3 regions of the Paenibacillus sp. JT31N11 genome follow, and region 2 is predicted to be linked to each of the others. Evidence: a T-box and tRNA genes for the amino acid it is inferred to sense, from the RefSeq annotation. Region 2 holds a T-box; the other regions hold tRNA genes.
What was found. A T-box is a leader RNA that pairs with one kind of tRNA and senses whether it is charged. The one in region 2 lies ahead of leuS (leucine--tRNA ligase), so its partner is inferred to be a tRNA-Leu.

Region 1: it has a tRNA-Leu gene. The T-box ahead of leuS (leucine--tRNA ligase) is inferred to sense a tRNA for this amino acid. The anticodon was not compared.
Region 3: it has a tRNA-Leu gene. The T-box ahead of leuS (leucine--tRNA ligase) is inferred to sense a tRNA for this amino acid. The anticodon was not compared.

The regions. Positions count from the first base shown of each region.
Region 1 is NZ_JBWDNQ010000003.1:274,560-282,320, forward strand. It holds gene AC0YNV_RS13805 (SprT family protein) at 15-494, shown strand; tRNA gene AC0YNV_RS13810 (tRNA-Asn) at 524-599, shown strand; tRNA gene AC0YNV_RS13815 (tRNA-Ser) at 610-700, shown strand; tRNA gene AC0YNV_RS13820 (tRNA-Glu) at 872-946, shown strand; tRNA gene AC0YNV_RS13825 (tRNA-Lys) at 950-1,025, shown strand; tRNA gene AC0YNV_RS13830 (tRNA-Leu) at 1,062-1,146, shown strand; gene AC0YNV_RS13835 (Calx-beta domain-containing protein) at 1,517-2,713, opposite strand; gene AC0YNV_RS13840 (YjcZ family sporulation protein) at 3,291-3,407, opposite strand; gene AC0YNV_RS13845 (type 2 periplasmic-binding domain-containing protein) at 3,607-5,271, opposite strand; gene AC0YNV_RS13850 (carbohydrate ABC transporter permease) at 5,504-6,403, opposite strand; gene AC0YNV_RS13855 (ABC transporter permease) at 6,424-7,395, opposite strand; gene AC0YNV_RS13860 (hypothetical protein) at 7,518-7,655, opposite strand.
Region 2 is NZ_JBWDNQ010000002.1:742,677-750,437, reverse strand. It holds gene yqeH (ribosome biogenesis GTPase YqeH) at 1-530, shown strand, start outside; gene aroE (shikimate dehydrogenase) at 550-1,452, shown strand; gene yhbY (ribosome assembly RNA-binding protein YhbY) at 1,478-1,777, shown strand; gene nadD (nicotinate-nucleotide adenylyltransferase) at 1,840-2,427, shown strand; gene yqeK (bis(5'-nucleosyl)-tetraphosphatase (symmetrical) YqeK) at 2,417-2,992, shown strand; gene rsfS (ribosome silencing factor) at 2,989-3,336, shown strand; gene AC0YNV_RS11530 (CvfB family protein) at 3,333-4,235, shown strand; gene AC0YNV_RS11525 (class I SAM-dependent DNA methyltransferase) at 4,248-5,021, shown strand; T-box leader at 5,088-5,330, shown strand; gene leuS (leucine--tRNA ligase) at 5,404-7,761, shown strand, end outside.
Region 3 is NZ_JBWDNQ010000002.1:555,458-563,218, forward strand. It holds gene AC0YNV_RS10735 (SPL family radical SAM protein) at 1-660, opposite strand, end outside; gene AC0YNV_RS10740 (uracil-DNA glycosylase) at 664-1,371, opposite strand; tRNA gene AC0YNV_RS10745 (tRNA-Leu) at 1,523-1,611, opposite strand; tRNA gene AC0YNV_RS10750 (tRNA-Ile) at 1,631-1,707, opposite strand; tRNA gene AC0YNV_RS10755 (tRNA-Met) at 1,729-1,805, opposite strand; gene AC0YNV_RS10760 (hypothetical protein) at 1,892-2,056, opposite strand; gene AC0YNV_RS10765 (ABC transporter substrate-binding protein) at 2,250-3,788, opposite strand; gene AC0YNV_RS10770 (ABC transporter ATP-binding protein) at 3,794-4,675, opposite strand; gene AC0YNV_RS10775 (ABC transporter permease) at 4,683-7,601, opposite strand; gene AC0YNV_RS10780 (efflux RND transporter periplasmic adaptor subunit) at 7,605-7,761, opposite strand, start outside.

The DNA of each region.
Region 1 (7,761 bases), on a different contig from region 2:
GAAGGAGAAGAGTGATGGAAGATCATATACTTCAAGCATGGGTCGAGAAAATCTCCCTCCAGTATTTTCAGCTTCCGTTCCGGCACAAGGCAACGTTCAATCCGCGTCTGACATCGACCGGCGGGAGGTACTTCACCAAGACCCACCATATCGAAATCAGTCCGCATCAATTGGAGAACTACGGGACGGAAGAGACGGAGAAAATAATCAAGCATGAGCTGTGCCACTACCATCTGCATTTGCTGAAGCGGGGGTACAAGCACCGGGACGCCGACTTCAAGCAGCTGCTGGTGAAGGTTGGGGGGACCCGATACTGCAAGTCGCTTCCCAGCCGTGCGGACAAGCGGGTGGAGCCGTACCGGTACAAGCTGATCTGCCGCAGCTGCGGCATGGAATATTTGCGGAAAAGGAAAGTGGACCCCCGGAAATATGCCTGTGGAAAATGCAGGGGGAATTTATTAATTTTTATGCTTGACTTCAAAATTGAATCATGATACATTATTTCTTGTCACCAAAAACACTTTCCCTGATAGCTCAGTTGGTAGAGCACTCGACTGTTAATCGAGTTGTCACAGGTTCGAGTCCTGTTCGGGGAGCCATTTCTTTTCTGGAGAGATACCCAAGTGGCTCAAGGGGACCCTCTGCTAAGGGGTTAGACTGCGCAAGTGGTGCGAGGGTTCGAATCCCTCTCTCTCCGCCATATTTTATGAAGACAAGCATGGGCCGTAAGCCGGTCCTTTTTGTTTGCCTCAAGGCGAAATCGGCTGAAAGTCAGTTGTAAATTCTTTAAAAAAAGTACTTGCAAGCGGAATTGAAATTGGTTATACTAATTCTTGTCGTCTGAAAGAGGCACATCTGAGCAACATTTTATGGCCCGTTGGTCAAGCGGTTAAGACACCTCCCTTTCACGGAGGTAACAGGGGTTCGATTCCCCTACGGGTCACCATTGGAGCCATTAGCTCAGTTGGTAGAGCACCTGACTTTTAATCAGGGTGTCGAAGGTTCGAGTCCTTCATGGCTCACCATTTTATCTGATATGTTACACAATTGCATATCACTCCGCGGTCGTGGTGGAACGGCAGACACACCATCTTGAGGGGGTGGCGCTCACAAGGCGTGCGGGTTCAAATCCCGCCGACCGCACCAACCTTAAAATCCTTGAATCCCTTGATACATAAGGGGTTTTTATTTTTTTTTATTGTGTGAAGTTTGTTTATATGGCGGTACCTGTTCATCGAAGTGCAGTGGCATTTCATTACAGTCTAATTTGGTATTTCTCATTCTCGTAATAGATAGTGATTCGTGATTCTTCATCAAGCAAGAGATTAAGTGTGGCGTCTAATTGAGGATTATAAATCTGGTGTATCGTGAAATCATCATATTTATTGAGGAAACGATACAGGAATGTTGCATAATGTTCATGGTTATAGGTATTGCTATCGTGCGCGTTAGCTCAATGAAGGGCTGCCCAAGCGGCAGCCCTTCCAGTATTAAGGTATAGTATCCGTTAGGGCAATTAAGACTCATTTCGATCTTTATCAAATATGACGACTTCGGTGAACGTACCTGCCGTTCTATTCTCGTTTAACCAGTCAGGTTCAAAATAGAGCCGGAACTTCTCGTTATACTCAACAAGTGAGTCGTCCACGAGCGGAACTTGAATATTTTTCACCGTTTCTCCGTCACCAAAAATCAACTGTCCCCTTGTTTTAATATAATCGCTGCCGGAACCTGGGCTGCTTCCATCCGTTGCGGAGACGGGAGCGGTGGTATAATTGACGCTGATCCGTCCTTTGACGGAACCGCTGCGGATAACGGAGACCATTGCGATCCCGGACTCTTCGATGGCATAGTTCATTGTGGATTTAAACTCAAAGTGAACGGAATCGTTGTCGTTGATGTGGATCGATACAGCGTCGGGGGAAGAGATATAGGCGAATTCATGACTATCAATGGCGTCATAAGATGGGAAATCGGCGTAAATGGTTTCATCTCTTTTAGGAATTTGATCATCGGTAATCGGAACCCGAATTGTTTTTTTTGTTTCATCCCCCACAAATTTTGTATCTCCGTAAATAATTCCTGTACTTTCGCTACGAAAGATATATTTGACTATTACGCCCCCTTTGGGGTGATCCCGCAGGACGTCCACAAAAGCATAGCCATCATCCTCATTAAATTCTAGCGTGTTGGTGGCAAAAGAAATCCCGTTCGTTTTCGGATCGTCGTTCTGTATCGATATTGTAAGTTGACTGGATCCAAAGGCTGCGCCGCCCGTCAGCCCGCTCAGCGTCAAAACAAAAAGTCTATCGCCATCATATCGGTCATTGTCGATAATTGGTATGTCAATTCTCTTCCATGACTCTCCATCCTCAAATACAAATGTGCCACTTACGGGTTTATAATCAACATTTGCCTGGGCGCTATGCGTCCCATAACCTGACGTTTTATAATTAACGGTCACTTTTCCTCGTGTTCCTCCCTTGCGCTGGACGATTAGGCTGGCATAACCTGCAGATTCTTGCAACGTAAGCTCGCCTGCTAAAATCCTTTCAAATGTCAGCTTCCCGGGACCATACGGTATTCCATCATCATCCAGCACTTCCACATCCACACTTGTAAACTTTCCGAATGAGGCTCCTTCGATATAGTTGGTCGCGAAAAGCTTTTTTTCTCCTCCATGTTTCGATGAACAGTACAGCTCCCATTTCAATCTCTCCCTCGTTATTATTTAACTACCCTATGTAAAAAAATAAGCCTTTTAGACAGCATGTAAATCATTTGTTTCCATTCACCGTCCTCCTCCGACAATTATTTGATACACTTTGTATCTTAATAGAACTTACAGATATTACCTAGTACTGTCAAGGGCAGTTTAGACTATGTGACTATCTGACTCGATCATTTTGTCGTAGTAAAGATGTACCTAGAAAGGCCGGACCTCACGAAAAGAACGTATGCTAAGCGATTCGTTGCATGGAAATTCTTGATCACATTAGAGTACAGTTCATTAAACGATTGTTTTTCCCTGACAGCCTGATTGGAAGCTTCTGCCGAGCCGCACCCAATCGAGTCTTTCAAATCCCTCGTGATTATATGTTATCACTCTCCAATAGGTACGGGCAGGCGACAAGGTCATCTTGTATGTGACAGGCAAGGAAGTTGCTGTTACATTAAACATGCCAATTGGAAGACGAGAGAAAATGGAAAAAAGGCCCGCAGTGCGGGCCTGTTCCGGGATTATTTGCTAGTCAGGAACGTGATCGGAGGTTAACGTTCCGAAGCTTTAATTAGTAGCCGAATCCGCAACCGCGGGTGATAATGACCAACAAAATAAAGAGCACGAGTATGAATCCAATTCCTGCGCCAAATCCGCCATAGCCAACACCGCCAACTAAACCAGACATTCTGAAGCACCTCCTTGTGTATTGGGTACTCTGTAGGATATGCATGCCTGCCCCATGGCGATTGTGTGTTTGTTACGGATTGGCATTGGCCTAATGATGATTGGTCCGATACATGATCTGGATTAATGGTGTTCAAAAGCGAAGAAGCAGGAGGCTGATATCAGCTACCCCTGCTTCTTCCTGCACACAGGCAATCCCGTCATTTCTTGCTGTCATACGCATGCTGATAGATTTCAAGATAACGGGTCAGATTCAGGCCGTCAAAGCCCTTCACATAGCTGTCCCATTCGGAGTCGTTCAATTTTCTGGCGCCCGTTATGAATTGAGCCATATTCGAGCGCACGTAATCATTGATTTGCGTGCGCTGCTGAATCGCTTCCTTCGCATCGTCAGACTCCATGAAGATGGTCAGCGGAAACGTTTCCTCCGGCTGCTTGTTCTCGTAGTTGTTCGCTGTCTCGAGATACAGGCGATACTCATAGCCTACCTGGGAGAACGGATCTTCCGGGATGGCCCATGATTCACGGATTTCACGCGTCCTTCTGGTGATGCCCATTTGATCCCAGATATCGTTCAATGTCGTCCCGATATTCCAGTATTCCGGCTTAAGGCTGTACTTGGCCTGGTTGCCGTGCACATCCTTCTGGCCTTCCTTGGCTGCCTCCCAGTACGTTCCTTCCAATCCATATTCATTGGTAATCGCATGCTCTTCGGAGTACAGGTAATCCGCCAGTTTGATGGCTGCAATGGCCTCCTTCTCCGAAGCCTTGTTCGTAATGGCGAACTGGCCGTTGCCGTATGCCTTGTAATATCCCGCATAAGCGATGCCGCCCGGCCCCTTCAGAGGAGGGACGGATACATATTCTTTATGACGGTCTTGTCCTTCTGCCAGGCTGAAATACATGCCGATATGTCCGGCCGTGACGCTGCCGCTCACGTTGTCGCCTTGTTTATTGCCTACCTGCGCCATCTGGTCGATATTTTGCGTGAAAGCTTCCTTATCGATCAGACCTTCGCTGAATAGTTTATTCACATACTCCAGTCCCTGCCGCCATTCCGGCTGATTCGCGGCTAATTGGACTTTGCCATCCTTTATGAAGAAGAAATCCTCATCATTATCATAGATGAAAGAGTTCATCAGGAAGTTGGATGGAATGCCATGCCAGGAATTAAACGAGCCGGATAACGGTATTTCGTCCTGCTTACCGTTGCCGTTCGGATCCTTTTCCTTGAAGGCCTTTAATACCTCGAAATATTCATCGGTCGTCGTTGGCATTTCAAGACTCAGTTTGTCGAGCCAACTCTTGTTGATCCATAATTTTTGGGCATACCAGCAGTGGAAGCAGTCGTTAATATGAGGCAGGGCGTAGATATTTCCATCCGGGGCTGTGATGGCTGCCTTCAAGTCCGCATCCTCCTCGAACGCCTTCTTGATCTCATTTCCGTATTTCTCAATCAAATCGTTCAGGGGCATCAGGATGCCCTGCTTGCCGTAGTCGATCTGCTCGGCTTGCGTGAAATCGCCGGAGAGAAAGACGGCCGGATAATCGCCGCTGGCCATGATCAATTTCTTCTTATCCTTCGCATTCGCCTGAGGAGTGGCATCGAACTTGAATTTGATATTCAGCTTATCCTCAATAAAGGTCGTCACGGTGTTTGTACTGACGTCTTCGATACGGGGCGGAACTGTAATAAAGGTATTCAATGTAACGGGGGGTTCGCTGTTTCCATCCTGAGCCGGTGAATTCGTTCCCGTGCCGGCCCCGTTATTGCCCCCGGAATTATTCCCGCCGCTGCAGGCGGATAAAAGCATGGAAATGACGAGAGTCAGAGCTAACACGACCGAACCTGTTTTTTTTCTCAAGCAGACTCCTCCTTGAAAGTTTTGTGAAGCATAGCTTCTTAGTCTTAACTCCGCAGCAAAACTGGCTTCGGAAGCCTATGCTAGGTTTTGTGAAGAATAGCTTCCTTGTCTTAACTTCGCCAAAACTGGCTTTGGAAGCTTATGCTTCGTTTGACGAAAGCACAGTCTTCCAATCAAAGACGGCATCACCTCCCGGAAAATCGAAATCATTATGGAACACTTCCGGTTTCGATCAGCCTTTCAGCGAACCGATCATTATGCCCTGGACGAAATATTTTTGCACGAATGGATAGAGAATCAGTATGGGCAGCGTGGCTACAACAATGAGCGAGAATTTCAATAGATCCCGCAAGCCCTGCATAGCGGCCATTTGGTTCGCGTCCACCATCATGCTCGCGTCAATCGAATTCAGGATGAGGATGTTGCGCAGGATGATCTGCAAGGGAAACAGGTTCTGCGATTTCAGGAAGATCAGCGCATCGAAATAAGCGTTCCAATGCCCTACCGCATACATCAGAACCAGCACAGCCAGAATCGGCTTGGACAACGGCAGTACAATCCGCCACAGAAAGCCCAGATCGCTTGCGCCGTCCAGTTCGGCTGCCTCTCCGAGCTCTTTGGGAATGGTCGACTGGAAGAAGGTGCGGGCGATAATGACCTGCCACACGGCCAGAGCGCCGGGAAGCAGCATGGCCCATCTGGTGTCCAGAATTCCGACCATTTTGACAGTCAGGTAATAAGGAATCAATCCGCCGCTGAACATCATGGTTATGACCAGAATGACCATGATCGGACTGCGCCCGAAGAAGGTGCTCTTGGACAGCGGATAAGCCAGCATCACGGTCATGGTTACATTGATCAGCACTCCGAAGAACGTATAAAAGAGCGAATTGGCATAGCCTGTCAGCACCTGCGGGTTGGAAAAGATCGCCTTGTACCCTGCAAGGCTCGGTTCTACCGGGAGCAGCCAGACCCGTCCGCTGATGACGGCCTGCGGCGAGCTGAAGGAAGAGCTTAGAATATAGATGATCGGATAAAGCACGATGATAAGAATGAATAACAGAAAAGCATAAACGATGAACAGAAATATTTTGTCGCCTGCCGATTCCTTAATAGCTGCAGATTTGTTCATAGTAGAAATTCTCCTCTCCGTTACCATAGACTGCTGTCCGATATGCGTCTGGCGACAAAGTTCACCGTTAGCAGCAGGATAAGATTGATGACCGAGTTAAACAAATCAACAGCTGCGGAGAAGCTGAAGTTCGCCCCGATCAGTCCGATTTTGTACACATAAGTGGAGATGACCTCAGAGGTGCCGGTATTCAACGGGTTCTGCATCAAATAAATCTTCTCGAAACCGACATTCATGATCTGCCCGACATTGAGAATAAGCAGAATGATGGCGGCAGGCATGATGCCTGGCAGATCGATATGAATCACCTTCTGGAACCGGGAAGCTCCGTCGACCTTGGCTGCTTCGTATAACTCCGAATTGACGCCGGCAAGCGCGGCAAGATAAATGACTGCTCCGTAGCCGATGCCCTGCCAGACATTGGACCAGACGAAGATGCTGCTGAAATACTTGGGCACGCCCATGAAATTAATCGATTCGATTCCCAGCAGCTGCACGATGGAATCAATAAATCCGAGCCGCGGTGACAGGAAGAGGATAATCATCGAGACCATGACGACGGTAGAAATAAAGTACGGGGCGAACGTTACCATCTGCACCGTTTTCTTGAATCTCGCATTTCGAATCTCATTCAAGGCGAGCGCCAGAATGATCGGCGCCGGAAATCCGATGACAAGCGAGTACAAGCTGATGACCAGCGTATTCTTGATGAGCAGCCAAAAATTCGGCGAGTTGAAGAAATCGGAGAAATTTTGGAGTCCCACCCAGTCGCTTCCCGAAAATCCCTTGACCGGACTAAAGTCGCGAAAAGCAATCTGCGCGCCGTACATCGGAATATATTTGAATATAACGATGTACGCCAGCGGCAGAAGCACCAGCAGATACAGCTGCCAATGCCGCTTGACCTTTCTTGATGAGTTTTTCCATAGAAGCCGTCTGCCGCTTCCCGATGAGTCCAATTTTTTTGCTTCCAGCGCTCCTGTTGACTGCATGTTAGTAACCTCACTCCTTTTCCATAGTGATCGGTGACGGATTGGTGTTAACGATAAGGGAGCTGTTCCGGCACGGTCAACGGCCAGTATTCAACGAACGGACGAAATTCTGCAACCGCTTACTAATCGTGGGCGGCGGCGGGCGCGCGATTTTCTGCCGGCGCGCATAATTCCGCAGTCTCGCATAGGGAACCCGCGATACATACGAGAGTCAAGGTCGCCAGCTGCGTCTGCCTCAGATCAGCCCACGCGAGATCCATGCAGGACAAAAAATCCCGATTTCCGTTGAAGCCGGAAGCCGGGATTGAACGATCTTTTTTTTAAAAATAGGCAGGTAAAAAATATGCTCTATACTTAACATATATT
Region 2 (7,761 bases):
CCCGCTATCCGGGAACGACGCTTGATGCCGTGCATATTCCGCTTGATGACGGACATGACATCATTGATACTCCAGGCATCGTCTATAATCACCGGTTGACCGAAGTGGTTCCCCGCGGCGTGCTGCAGGCGCTGCTGCCGGACAAGCCGATCAAGCAGGTCGTTTATCAATTAAACGAACAGCAGACGCTGTTTATCGGGTCGCTGGCCCGATTTGATTTTGCCCAGGGTCCGAGACAATCGTTCACCTTGTACACCTCCAATGCGCTGCCGATTCACCGGACGAAGCTGGAGCGGGCCGATCAGCTGTTCGCCGATCATCGGGGAGAGATGCTCGCTCCGCCGACCAGAGAGCAGCTGGAGGAAATCCCGGCGTGGACACGGCATCGATTGACGATCAAACGCGGCTCCGATATGGATGTGGTAATCTCCGGTCTGGGCTGGATTCGTATCAATGATACGTCGGGAGCGATTCTCGATGTCTACGCCCCCAAAGGCATACGGGTTATGCTGCGAGAAGCGCTGATTTGAGAAGGAGTGGGCTAAGACAGTGAGTACAGCAGACAACTTTACGGGGATATCCGACCAGGCTGGAAATGTTGTGGACAGCCACACCAGCTTGTACAGTGTCATCGGCGATCCTATCCATCATTCCAAATCACCGGTCATGATGAACAGGGCCTTCCGGGAAACGGGCATTAACGGGATTTATACGGCTTTTCATATTAAGGACGCACAGCTGCCTGATTTTGTGGCTGGCGTGCGGGCGATGGGAATCAGAGGCGTGAATGTCACCATCCCTCACAAGCTTGCTGTCATGCCGCTGCTTGATGAGATTGACGAGAGCGCCCGGGCCATAGGGGCGGTAAATACAATCGTAAACCATGATGGCCGTCTTGTTGGCTACAATACCGACGGGATCGGATATGTCCGGTCCTTGAAGGAAGAAGCGGAGCCGAATTTGGCAGGGAAGCGGATACTGATCGTTGGCGCTGGCGGCGCGACAAGAGGGATCGTGTATGCCCTGGCCCGCGAAGGAGCGGCCAGCATTACGATCTCGAACCGCACGGTGCAGCGGGCGGAGGAGCTGGTCCTGGCCTTCGAAGGCCAAACAGACATTCTGCGGGCCATCGGCAGCGAAGCACTGCGGGAAGCATGCGGCGAAGCAGATATCATAATTAATACGACATCGCTCGGGATGCATCCGAAGATCGATGAGACGCCTGTCGATGCCAGCTGGCTTGTGCCCGGCGCCATCGCGAGCGATTTGATTTATAACCCGATGGCGACCCGCTTTCTGGCGGAGGCGAGGCAGCGGGGCTGCAGAATTCATGGGGGGCTCGGGATGTTTATCTATCAGGGGGCCTACGCCTTTGAATTCTGGACAGGCCGCAAGGCTCCTGTCGAGGCGATGCGTTCGGCCGTGCTTGATGCGTTCAGCGCGGGACGCTAATATGACGAAAGAAGGAACAATCAACATGCTTACAGGCAAACAGAAACGGCATTTGCGCGCACTTGCGCATCATTTGCAGCCCGTATTTCAGGTGGGCAAAGGCGGAATGAACGAAAATCTTGTCCGCCATGTGGAAGAAGCGATCGAGAAGCGCGAGCTACTCAAAATTTCAGTCCTGAACAATTCTGTCGAGGATCCAAAAGAAGTGGGCGAATGGCTGGCGGAGGAAGCGGAAGCGGAGCTCGTGCAGGTGATCGGCAAGACCATTGTTCTTTACAAGGAATCCAAAGACTATAAAACAATCGTACTGCCGAAAAACAGTTAATACGCGAACCTTGCGAGGGTCATAGGGATGGCGCATGGTAACGGAAGGGAGCGGACATCTTGATAAAAGTTGGTATAATGGGCGGAACATTCGATCCGATTCATTACGGGCATCTGCTCGCTGCGGAAACAGCGCGTGAGGCGTGCGGTCTTGACGAGGTATGGTTCATCCCTACTTTTCAGCCTCCGCTGAAAGACAATGAGCCGGGAGCAGAAGGGCCTTCCAGGCTTGAAATGGTATATCGGGCTATTGACTTTCAACCGCATTTCCGAGCCCTTGATATTGAGCTTGAGCGGGGCGGAACGAGCTATACCATTGATACGGTAGAGGCACTTCTGGAGCAGAATCCGGAGCGATCGTTCAGCATTATTATCGGATCGGATCGGATTAACGACCTTCCAAGCTGGCATCGTGCCAAGGAACTGGCGGAGCTGGTCAACTTCATCGGTGTGGAACGCCCGGGAGAAGCAATTGAGAAATCGCAGCTTCCGGATTACATTCTGGACCGGCTGCAAATAACGCAGATGCCGCTTATCGGACTTTCCTCGACGGATATCCGCAGGCGCAGGGCAGAAGGCTCATCCATCCGTTTCATGGTGCCGGAGAAGGTCCACTCTTTTATAAAAAGGAATGGTCTATATGAATCGTGATGACATGATAGCCGCTGTTCAGGCCGAGATGCCCGAGCGCCGCTGGAAGCATACGCTTGGCGTCATGGAGACATCCGTAGTGCTTGCCCGGCGCTTCGGGGAAGATCCGGAGCGGGCAGAGCTCGCCGCGATTTTGCATGATGTGGCGAAGTATTGGCAAACGTCGCGAATGGAAGCCATTATCCGCAAGGAGGGCCTTCCCCCCGATCTGCTCAAGTATGACAAAGAGCTGTGGCACGCGCCTGTTGGCGCCTACGTCGCCGAACATAACTTTGGCGTCACGGACCCCGAGGTGTTGGATGCTATTCGTTATCATACCTCGGGCCGGGAAGACATGACGCGGATGGACAAAATCGTCTGTCTGGCCGACTACATGGAGCCGGGAAGAGATTTTCCGGGAGTGGAGCGAATTCGCGAGCTGTCCGGACAGCATTTGGAGAAGGCGCTGATCGCCGGATTTGACTCCACCATCACTCATTTACTGGCCCAAGGGAAGCGGATTTACCCGCTCACCATAGCAGCACGCAACGATTTACTATTAAAAGCCAGGGAGGCTGAGCAATGACCATAAAACCAGAGAAACTTCTGCAGCTCGTAGTAGCAGCGGCCGAGGAGAAAAAAGCGCATCAGATCGTCGCTCTCAATTTGCAGAACATTTCGCTTGTGGCCGATTATTTTGTGATCTGCCACGGTAATTCGGATACGCAGGTACAGGCGATTACAACGGAAATACGCAAGCAGGCGGAGTCCAATGGCGCGCGTTTGCGCGGAATTGAGGGCATGGACTCGGGACGGTGGGTGCTCATCGATCTCGGAGATGTCGTTGTCCATGTTTTCCACCGGGAAGAACGTGAATATTACAATATTGAGCGGCTGTGGTCCGACGCGAAAGTTGTGGAGTTTGCATGAGTTTAATAGCCGGTACAATCCAGAAGTTCAGGGTGGCGCGCGAAGTGTCGCCCTACGGCTATTTTTTGAGCGATGGAGAATCGGAAGTGCTGCTTCACTATACCGAGCTTGTCGGTCACCGTCCGAAAGTGGACGATGAAGTTGAAGCCTTCATATTTTATGATACCGATGACCGGATCGCGGCAACGATGAAGCAGCCGTTCATTACGCTTGGCAAGGTCGCCCGTCTGGCGGTTGCGGATATCCATCCGCGTATCGGCGCTTTTCTGGAGATGGGACTCGGGCGGCAGCTGCTGCTTCCAATGTCCGAGCAGCCGGAGCTCAAGGAGCTGCGCCCCCAGCGCGGCGATGAAGTGCATGTGATCCTGGCCCATGACAAAATCGGCCGTCTCGTGGCAAAAGTGGCTTTTGAAGAAGAGCTTGCCGAGCTTGCTTTTTCCGCACCGGAGTCCTGGCGCAATACATGGGTGGAAGGCTTTGTCACCAAGACGCTGAAGATTGGTTCTTTTGTACTTATTGACGGCGGTGTTGTCGGTTTTGGCGTTATGGGCTTCATTCCTGCAGAGGAGCGGACCAAGCTGCTGCGGCTGGGCGAGCGTGTCCGGGCCAGAGTGACGTTCATCCGTGAAGACGGACGGGTCAATTTGTCGATGACTCCCCGCAAGGAAGTGGGCAGGCTGGAGGATTCGGAACGCATCCTTGCCTTTCTGCGGGAGCGGCCTGACGGCGCCATGCCGTATTCGGACGAAACATCGGCTGATATCATTAAACAGAAGTTTAATATAAGCAAGTCGGCTTTCAAGCGGGCGATTGGCAAGCTCATGAGGGAAGGGCTTGTTGTGCAGGACGGAAGCTGGACGACCCTGGTACAGGAAAAGCAGCCTGCAGAAGAAGAATAGAGGAGAGAAGCGATGCGTGCTTACCGGCAGTTTGCCACCGTTTACGACCGTCTCATGGAGGACATGCCCTATTCCGATTGGCTGCGGTTTGCAAGGGAGTGCTGGGACCGCTACGGCATCCCGCAAACCGTCGTCGATCTGGGCTGCGGCACGGGGAGTCTGGCGATTCCGCTCGCTCGCTCCGGTTTTCAGGTATTCGGTATCGATCTCTCGGCTGACATGCTCAGCATCGGGCGGAGCAAATGGGACGAAAGTCCGCAGCAGGCGATTCGGTCCTCTGCTGGCGCCATCCGCTGGCTGCAGCAGGATATGTGCAGCTGGGAGCTGCCGGAGCAGGTTGATGCCGTTATCTCCTTTTGCGACTGCATCAATTATTTGACGGAAATGGATTATGTGGAAGCCGCCTTCCGTGCCACCTATGAAGGACTTAAGCCCGGCGGCGTCTTTCTTTTCGATGTGCATCCGCCCAGGACTCTGCAGCGTTACGCGGATGAGCAGCCCTTCGTGCTTGATGACCGGGATATCGCCTACATCTGGACGAGCGATCTGGACAGCGAACGGGTGGAAATCGAGCATCATCTGACGATTTTTGTTCGTGAGTCGGATGAGCGGCCGTCCCATTACAACCGTTTTGAAGAGATTCATGTCCAGCGGGCTTATCAGCCGAAGTGGATTCTGGAGGCGCTGGCGAGAGCGGGGTTTGGCAGGGTGGAATCGTTCGCGGACTTTAGGCTGGCTGCGCCCGATGACCGTTCTGAGCGGCTCTTCTTCGCTGCGGTAAAATGAAGACTTATCCAGATGTGCTCTTGACATGCGTGGGGGTGCTTCTTTATAATCGAACTAATCATTTTAGGTTTGGCGTCGATAAGGAGCAGTAGTTTCCTTGAACTGGATTCAGAGAGCCGGCGGTTGGTGCAAGCCGGACCAGAGGGGTTATGAACTCGCCTTGGAGCCGCACGTGCAAGCAGGCATATTAGCTTATGGCCTGTCTAAGCGTGCCGTCCCGCCCGCGTTAAGGGTTCGAGTGAGCAGCGGCAAAGCATGCCTGTTGTTAACTAGGGTGGTACCACGGGAGATAATCCTCTCGTCCCTAGCGTTTACGCTGGGGGCGGGAGGTTTTTTTATGAAAAATATGCGAATAAGCAAATGAAACCGGGAGGCAATGGTAATGTCACAGGAACGTCCAGAGCAGCAAGGCTATAACCCACTGGTCATTGAGCCGAAATGGCAGATGTATTGGGATGAGCACAAGACTTTTCAAACGACTGAGGATCAGGGAAAACCGAAATTTTACGCGCTCGATATGTTTCCGTATCCATCCGGCTCAGGGCTGCATGTAGGCCATCCCGAAGGGTACACGGCTACCGATATCGTCTCCCGCTACAAACGGATGAAGGGCTATAATGTCCTCCACCCGATGGGCTGGGACGCGTTCGGACTGCCTGCGGAGCAGCATGCTCTGGATACGGGGGAGCATCCTCGGGAAATTACGGTCAAGAATATCAATAATTTCCGCAGACAAATCAAGTCGCTTGGCTTCTCGTATGATTGGGACCGCGAATTCAGCACCACCGATCCCGATTATTACAAATGGACGCAGTGGATATTCATTCAGCTGTTTAACAAGGGACTCGCTTATGTGGCGGAGGTTCCTGTTAACTGGTGTCCTGCGCTGGGCACAGTGCTTGCGAACGAAGAAGTCATCAACGGCCTGAGCGAACGGGGCAATCATCCCGTCATCCGCAAGCCGATGCGCCAATGGGTGCTGAAGATCACGGAATATGCGGAGAGGCTGCTTGAGGATCTGGAGGAACTGGACTGGACCGAAAGCATCAAGGACATGCAGCGCAACTGGATCGGCAAATCAAAGGGAGCAGAAGTGACCTTTGCCATCGATGGCTATGAGGAATCGCTGGTCGTGTTTACGACAAGGCCCGATACGCTTTTTGGCGCAACATACTGCGTGCTGGCGCCGGAGCACGAGCTTGTCGCTCAAATTACGACTGCGAAGCAGAAGGCTGCCGTGGAAGCTTACCAGGAGTCGGCCGCGCGCAAAAGCGATCTGGAACGCACAGATTTGGCCAAGGACAAAACGGGCGTATTTACAGGAGCCTATGCCATCAATCCGGTGAGCGGAGCCAAAACACCGATCTGGATCGCCGATTACGTTCTTGCTGGATACGGCACCGGGGCCATTATGGCAGTACCGGGCCATGATCAACGCGATTGGGAATTCGCCAAGCAGTTTGATCTGCCTATAGTGGAGGTTGTTCAGGGCGGGACGATCACCGGGGAAGCCTACGCCGGAGACGGTCCCCATGTGAATTCGCAATATTTGAACGGATTGAACAACGAAGAGGCTATCGCCCTGATGATCCGCAAGCTGGAGGAGAACGGCAAGGGCAAAGGCAAAATCACCTACCGCCTTCGCGACTGGCTGTTCAGCCGCCAGCGTTATTGGGGGGAGCCGATTCCGATTCTTCATCTGGAGGATGGCACGATGAAGCCGGTTCCGGATGATCAGCTGCCGTTGCTGCTGCCGGAAATCGATCAGATCAAGCCTTCCGGGACGGGCGAATCGCCTTTGGCGAATGTAACCGAATGGGTGGAGACGATTGATCCGGAAACGGGGATGAAGGCGCGCCGGGAAACCAATACGATGCCGCAATGGGCAGGCAGCTGCTGGTATTATCTGCGGTTTATTGATCCTCACAACCAGAATGAGCTTTGTTCCAAGGAGAAGCAGGCGCAGTGGCTGCCGGTGGATCTGTATATCGGCGGCGCGGAGCATGCCGTGCTTCATCTGCTTTATGCGCGCTTTTGGCATAAGGTGCTGTACGATCTGGGTATTGTGGATACGAAGGAGCCGTTCCATAAGCTGGTCAATCAAGGCATGATTCTTGGCATGAATAATGAGAAGATGAGCAAATCGCGGGGCAATGTCATCAATCCTGATGATATTGTCAATGAGTTCGGGGCAGATACGCTGCGGATGTATGAGATGTTCATGGGACCGCTTGAAGCTACGAAGCCATGGAATACCAACGGTGTGGAAGGGATGTATCGTTTCCTCAGCCGCGTATGGCGTATGGCGATCGGGGAAGACGGCGCTCTTCATGCGAAAATATCGGATGCAAAAACGTCGGATGCGTTCAAGCGCACCTGGCATCGCACGATCAAGAAGGTAACGGACGATTACGAGCATCTGCGCTTCAATACGGCGATCAGTCAACTGATGATATTCGTCAATGAGGCGTACAAGGCAGAATCGCTCCCCCGGGAAGCAGTCGAGCATTTTGTTCAGATGCTGTCTCCGCTCGCGCCGCATATCGCCGAAGAGCTGTGGTCAAAGCTGGGTCATACCGGTTCGGTCACTTATGTGGCTTGGCCAGCCTATGATGAGTCCTGGACGATTGATCAAGAGGTGGAAATTGTCGTACAGGTCAACGGAAAAATCCTCGATCGTCTCTCGATAGTGGCCGATACGGAGGAATCCGAGATGGAGAGCATCGCCAAGCAATCCGTT
Region 3 (7,761 bases), 190 kb from region 2:
CTTGCTGCCGTCGCCGCGGAAGAAATCATCGACGACAACTCGTTCCACGGCTTCAGAGAGCTTTGCGGCAAAATGCTCTGAGCACGGCAGAAGCGGTGACACGGCGGCTTGAACCGGTATGCCATTATTCCTCAATTCGCGGATTGCGCTCCATCTGGCGGCGAGTGGAGGCGCTTTGGGAGTCAGCTGCTTGCGGATATCCTCCCGGTCCGTCTCAACCGTCATACTGACGCGGACATGACTGCCCAGACGCTTGAGCAAGTCCATATCCCGCACTACAAGCGGACTCCTGGTCTGCACAAGTACAAATTCAGGCGGCTTCTCCGCCATAACCTCCAGCACGAGCCTCGTCCGCATTGATGTATATTCTGCCGGTTGATAAGGGTCCGTTGCCGAGGACATGAAGACCGTTACTGGCCCTTTCTTCAAGGATCTGCTCCATTCCTTGCGGAAATCCTCGTCTTCAAATGGCTTGGGATCCACCCACTCGCCCCATGGCTCATCGCGAAACATGGCAACCGGCATACGCCTGACATAACAATAGGAACAGCCGAAGGAGCAGCCAACATACGGGTTCAGTGTATACGAATAACCCGTCAGATAGCCTGATGCGGGATTAAGCAGCTTCGACACCCGTTTCTTCGATTCTGCAAACGCCATATTTTACTCCTCATCCGCGGCGGATTCCAGCTTGGCGAGCGACGGCACGCACCAATCGATCTCCGAACGGCCAATGCTGCGAAGGAAATGGTTCGTGCGCGAGAAGGGCCGGCTGCCAAAAAAGCCCCGGTGCGCGGCAAACGGACTGGGGTGTGCCGATGAAATCATGCAGTGCGTGTCCGAATCAATCGCCGAGGCCTTCTCCTGGGCATGCTTGCCCCATAAAATAAACACCACAGGCGTCTCCCGCTTGTTCAAGGCCTGGACAATGGCATCGGTAAACCGTTCCCAGCCCAGGCCCTGATGCGATGCGGCAGCACCCGCCTGCACGGTCAGCACATTATTAAGCAGCAGCACGCCTTGTTTGGCCCATGAAACGAGATGCCCATGGTCAGGAATGGGACAGCCCAAATCATCCTTCAGCTCTTTGAAAATATTTTGCAAGGAAGGCGGGGTCTTGACGCCCGGCTGTACGGAAAAGCTCAGACCGTGTGCCTGGTTTGGACCATGGTAGGGGTCCTGTCCCAGAATGACCACACTTGTCTTCTCGTACGCTGTGTAATGCAGCGCATTAAAAATATCATGCATGCCCGGATAGATGGTTTGTCTTCGATATTGTTCCGCAAGATGAGAGCGGAGTTCCTTGTAGTAGGGCTGCTCCAGCTCCTGATCCAGAATCGAAGCCCAATCATTTTTGAATATGACAGCCAACTTCATTTCCTCCTCAATGAAATTAAAAAAAGCACCCCTCCGCTATACTCATCTGCTGACGAGGATATTACGGCTATGAGATGCTGATTTCTTTTCCGACTGCTCGTCCTTCGAACGTTATCGGTATGTATGGATCCTATAAGTACAAAGCTGGTGCCGAGGACGGGAATCGAACCCGTACGGTGGTCACCCACCGCAGGATTTTAAGTCCTGTGCGTCTGCCAGTTCCGCCACCCCGGCATGAGTGACGTGTATGAGATGGTGGGCCCTGAGGGACTCGAACCCCCGACCAATCGGTTATGAGCCGACCGCTCTAACCAACTGAGCTAAGGGCCCTTAAGATAATAATCGAAAGGTTGGTTGCGGGGGCAGGATTTGAACCTGCGGCCTTCGGGTTATGAGCCCGACGAGCTACCGGGCTGCTCCACCCCGCGAAAGTACCATTTTCACAACAACGTCATTTGAATGGCGACAAGATATAATATACAACACATTCCAATATTAAGTCAAGATTTTTTTCTCAGGGGACATACCGGACTCCGAAACGCCCTTTCCGCGACTGGAATACCTCGATTTCCCGGGGACTTTCATAGCCATAAACCCACCAGTCACTCTCCATTCGGCTTACCAGACATCCTGCCTGAAACTTCGTTTCATACAAACGGATCCAATACACCCATCGCATGAAGACAACCTCCATTACCATTTTTCCAATAGGTTGTCCATTTAAGGAAAAAATAAGTCTTCCTCAGCAGACAAAAAGAAACGGCAGTCGCCGTCCGGTTGAGGCTAAGCTAAGTTTCCTCCCTTAGAAAAAAATAACCGTTCTTACACTTCAAAAAAATACTGCCGCACGATTGTGCGGCAGTGACGGGATGTTAGCCTCCGGAGTTATATATGACTTTTCCGCCGCCCCCGCCGCCAGCAGCAGGGTCAAGCATGGCATTTGGATCTGTTTTAAGCTTTTGCAGAAATGAATCGCCTTTAGTCTGCCATTCCTTGAGCGCGGCATCCACCGACTTCTTGCCGTCGACAACCTCCTGGAAGAGAGGCTGGCCCAATTGGTTCACTTGATAAAGGCCCTGTTTATCCCGGTATAATTTATCCAGCTCAATGTCCTGCGGCGGTACTGGCTTGAGCGCGTAGAAAGCGCCGATATTATAGCTCATGCCATCCTTGGGCTTGAGGAACGATTTGCGGGCCACCATCTCATACGTGCTGCGGGATTTCAGCTTTGCCCATTCCTTGCTGTTATTGAATTGAATGAATTCCCAGGCATCCTCGCTGTTTTGCGCTTTCGCATTGATGGCCATCAGATTGCTCAGATAAATACTTCCACCAACGCCTGGCGCTTCGGCAAAGGTAGGAACGGTTACGACATCCCAATCGATCGCTTTGATATCTTTGTTTGTAGCCGAGTAGTCTTTGGCTTTTGCAAGTTCATTCACATAATCATAGCCGCCGATTGTCATCGCTACGCGTCCACTCAGGAACAAATCGCCCTGGAACGGGTTAAAGACTGGTTTGGAACTGCTGGTCGCCATCCCATTATCAAAATTCATATCCGACTGGGAAGGGACAATTTTCTTCTTATACAAATTGACGACGTCGGTCCACACTTTATTCCACTGCGGCGTATCAACGGTCATCTTCTCGCCTTTTTTGTCAAACATCATGAGCTGCAGCGGTGCCGCATAGTTCTGCGCATCAGAGAAGCCATCGCCGCTCCAACGGTTGAATGAGAAGCCGAAGGTGCGTGTCTTGCCTTCTCCTTTGGCAACTCTCTCCGCCAGTGCCATTATATCCGGCCACTGCATATTGTCAGTAGGCGGTGTAACGCCGGCATCGGTAAATATTTTCTTGTTGAAGTAAAGAGCAGACGCGCTGAATGTCGGCGTCAAGGCGTAGATGTTGTTATCGCCAGCATCTTTGATTCCATTGATGACAGCAGGCACGAAATCCTCGATATCGAACTTGCTTTCCTGAATAAGCGGGTCCAGCTGTTTCAGCATATTATCCTGTACCAGACGCTTCAGATAAGCGGATTCCAGAACGACAACATCGACCGGATTGCTGCCAACGAGCATTTCCTTCAGCTTCTCGTACGGATCTGGTTGTTTGTTGTTCGCATCCGGCTGCTGAAAGCGCTGATCATCATAATTGATTGCCGCCGCGATTTCGATATCCACATTGGGATGTGTCAGCTCATATGAGTCCGTAAATTGCTGGCGCAGATAAGGCTCATTATCCGAATTGGAGTACATGAAACCAATTCGCAGAACATGCCGCTCGGCATCGCTGCCGCTGTCTCCCTTCGAGCAGGCAGCAAGCACGGTCGATACAAGAGCGAGCGACAATACAAGTGCAGAGGCTCTGCGGATGACTGATTTTCCTTTAGGTTTGACCTTGAGTTCCATTACGGTTATCCCTCCAATGATTTTGGCGGCGAAATAATAATGCGCTCGCCATCGAATTCCATCGACGCTTTATCGGTAATCTTTAAAGCCGTTAAATAATTTTTGGGTATTTGGAGCCGGCCAACCCGGTCGACCACCACATACTCCTCATGAACCTCGCCTATGCCCTGCTGCGACAGGCTGATATTGCCATCTGCATCTATGTTGGGATTGCGTTTAATAAATTCCGTACTGGTCAGCCCGTCGCGAATCGCCACGACACGGTCCACCTTGCCTGCCAGCGACAGATCATGGGTTACAATCACGATCGTAATCCCGATTTCACGATTTAATTTTCGAAAGATATCCATAATCATGTCCGAGGTCCGTGAATCGACCGAGCCGGTCGGCTCATCGGCCAGCAGCATCTTCGGATGATTGGACAATGAGATCGCTATGGCTACGCGCTGCTGCTCCCCGCCTGAAAGCTGATGGAGCTTATTGTGCATCCGCTCCTTCAGACCCACCCATTCCAGCAGCTGCTTGGCATAAGGACGGTCCAGCTTGGATGACAGCATCATCGGCATCTCCACATTCTCCAGGGCCGTTAAATAAGGCAGCAGATTGCGCGCGTTGTTCTGCCAGATAAAGCCCACGGTATCCCTTTTGTAAGAAACGAGCTGCTCATCGGTTATCTTGAGCAAATCCCAGGGACCGACTGTGACGGAACCGGCAGAGGGCCGGTCAAGCCCTCCCAGAATGTTAAGCAGGGTGGATTTCCCGCTGCCGCTGTTGCCGATGATCGCCATCATCTCGCCCTCGCGGACGTTCAGATTCAGTCCTTGAAGAGCAACAACTTCGAGATCTTCGGTTTTATAAATTTTGACAAGGCCTTCGCATGTAATCATGTTGGTATTAACGCTCCTCTCCCATCTTCACCGCCTGATGCACACGCAATCTGCGGATATGCACCAGCAGCAGCGCCGCTCCCAGAAGCATCATGGCACCTACGACAATATATAATTGCGTCGTATCCTTCGAATCGAAAACCACCCGGAACGGCGGAACCGAATTCGTGACATTTTCCGATGTCTGCAGAAAGGGCAGGAAGAGCAAACTCGCAATCTTTCCAATCAGTATGCCGAGGCCGATCGACAAGCCGGCTGTAAAAATCTGCTCCAGCAGGAGCATGCCTGTCAACTGCCTGCGCGACAAGCCCATAGCTCGAAGAACGCCAAACTGTACGATTCTGCCTGATAGATTAAAGAACCAATAGAGTACATAACCGGTAAGCGAAACGATGATCGAGACCAGAAAACCCAGACTCAGAATACCGAAGACGCCGCCCCTGGTCGGATGCTTGGCTTGAGCCGCCAGCTCGATGCGGACATCCTGAACGCCCGCGAGTTCAATCCCCTGACTCTCCAGCTTCTTCATAATCGGCCCCGTAAGCGCTCCAGGCTTCATCTTCAGCCATACATCATAAGGAATAATCGGAACCTGATCATAGATATAATCCAGATTGGCAATGACAAAAGGCGATTGATCCGGGTATTGTGCAGGCCAGTAAGGCACAATGCCGACAACGACAAAATCGATCATCCCTTCCTGCAAGCCGACCGAAACGACATCCCCAAGCTTCAGCTGATATTTCTCCGCAACACCGGAGGGAATAATTGCTGCCTGCTCATACATGCCCAGATAGTTCAAATAATTGAAAGGATGCGTCTGGAACAAATCATCCCGGAACCAGGCAACCTTGGAGAAATCGACATTATCGATTCCCATCAATGTCCCTTGGCCGATGGAGCGTCCGGAGATGACTACATTACCTTTGGTCTGCAGCACGCGGGCCGCTGCTTCCACACCGTCAAGCTTGCGGAAAATTTCGAAAGGCGGCTCCGAATAATTGATTCGCGTCGGAACCGTGGAACCACCGCCCTGGCCGCCGCCTCCTCCAGCTCCTCCACCGCCTCCTGCTCCACCGCTGCCCTGGCCGCCGCCTTGACCGCTGCCGCCGTTTTGGCCGCCGCCGCCGCCATTTTGGCCTCCGGTATCGATCACTTCGGCCTTTCCTTCCCAGACTGTCTGCATAATGACGTCTGTTCCAAACTTGTAGAGCGTTCGCTCCGTAGAGTTCAGGTCAATTGTCCGGGCTGCCGAGGCATTGTATACGCCCAGGCCAAGCGTCAATATAAGCAGAATCATAAGCGGATAATAACCTTTCGACGAACGAGAGAGCTGAGTAAGTGTCAAATAAAGCGGCACCGGCAGCAGCTTCCGGCCAAGCCAATTAAAGAGCTTCAGCAGCCACGGGAACACGCGCAGGAAGAAAAGCCCCATCGCGAAGATCGCCAGCGCCGGAACAAAGAACAGGAACGGCTGGACATTCAATTGATCCGTAGTCATCCCGCTTTGGAAGGTAATCATCTGCCGTTCATTGAACAAATACCAGCCGTATCCGGCCGCTCCCAGCAGAAGCACATCCAGGTACCAGCGCTGCCATACCGGCCTTCGATCCGATCGGGCAAGCTGCTGCTTGTAATTGACGATCGAAGATCTGGCATAGATTACAGCGGGAATAACCGTTGCCAGCATCGCAAGGACGACAGCCGCAAGCCCGGCGATGATCGCTTCCGTAGAGAAGCCGACCGGAATCGATTGGCGGTTGACAAACTCCAGGAATCCATTGGCTGAACCGATGCTCTTGGCCATAAACCATCCGATGGAAGGACCGATGATCAGAGCAATAATGCCCAGCACAATGCTCTCGAGCAGATAAATCCAGATAATCTGCCTTGTGCCCGCTCCCCGGCTGCGAAGCACCGCGATGTCGCTTCGCTGCTTGTCGAGCGATTGCCTTGCATTCATCGCGATAAAGTAGAATACCATCGCCAGCATTGGCGCCGCCAATGTAAAGAGCAGCAGCTGCAGCTGGAGACTTTGTGTCCGGAATTCACTCAGCAGACTGGCGAAGGAAATTTCAACCTTCGTATCCTTAAGACGCTGGTACAATTCAATATTGAGGCGATCCAGCGTTTTCTCCAGAGGAGACAATTGACTCGTCTGGATTTCTCCCAAATCAAAGGCATAATACCAATTCGCCGTATGAAGAGGGATTTTACGGTCCTGGAGGAGACCCTTCTCGAAGGCGGTCCCGCCAATTTGCAGCGTGCTCATCATGCCTTCAAGCCCCTGATACCAATAGGGGTCCGTCTCGCTCAGCGGTTTATAGGCGCCGACGATCTTTACCCGCAGCGTCAAATTCAATCCGCTGTATATCGGATACTCGAACACATCACCGATATGTATATCACTTCTGTACATGGCTTCTTCCATGATCACCGCTTCAACCACGTCGTCGTCACCTACAGCATCGGCGAACCAGCGCCCTTGGGTCAGCTCGCTTTTGTCCTCAAGTCCCGACATGGAGGTTAAAGACATTTGCCTGGAACGGCTGGCATCCACCTTGGTAGGATCTTCAGGCGTGATGTCCGCGCTGCGGATTGCCAAATTCTGAACATAAGTATTGTAAGGAAATCCGATATCGGGAGGAACATCTTCTTTGACATAACGCGATACTTCCGTCAGTGCATTCACATCCGTGCTGCCGCCGCCTGTCGCCTGATAGCGCATAAGCAGCGATCCCGCGGGCAATCCGCTGCTTTCTTCCTTCAGCGATTGCGCGACAACCCGTTTAAGGGCGCCGTCCGCATACATCGGAATGCTAGTCGCGAATGCTACGGCAATAATCAGACCGGCAAGCGAGCTTAGCGTCATCCATCGCGTGTTCCACATTTTGCGGAACAAAAAGCGAAATAACGGCATCCCCATCGTCTATCGACCTACGACTTTCTGTCCAGGCGTTAAACCTTTTATAATTTCAATTTCTGTGGCTGTCTGCTCGCCAACCTCGACATCCACCTCGCGTTTGCCCTGATCATCAACAACCTGGACATACGTGCGCGAACCGATGGTGCGAAGAGCCGAAGGA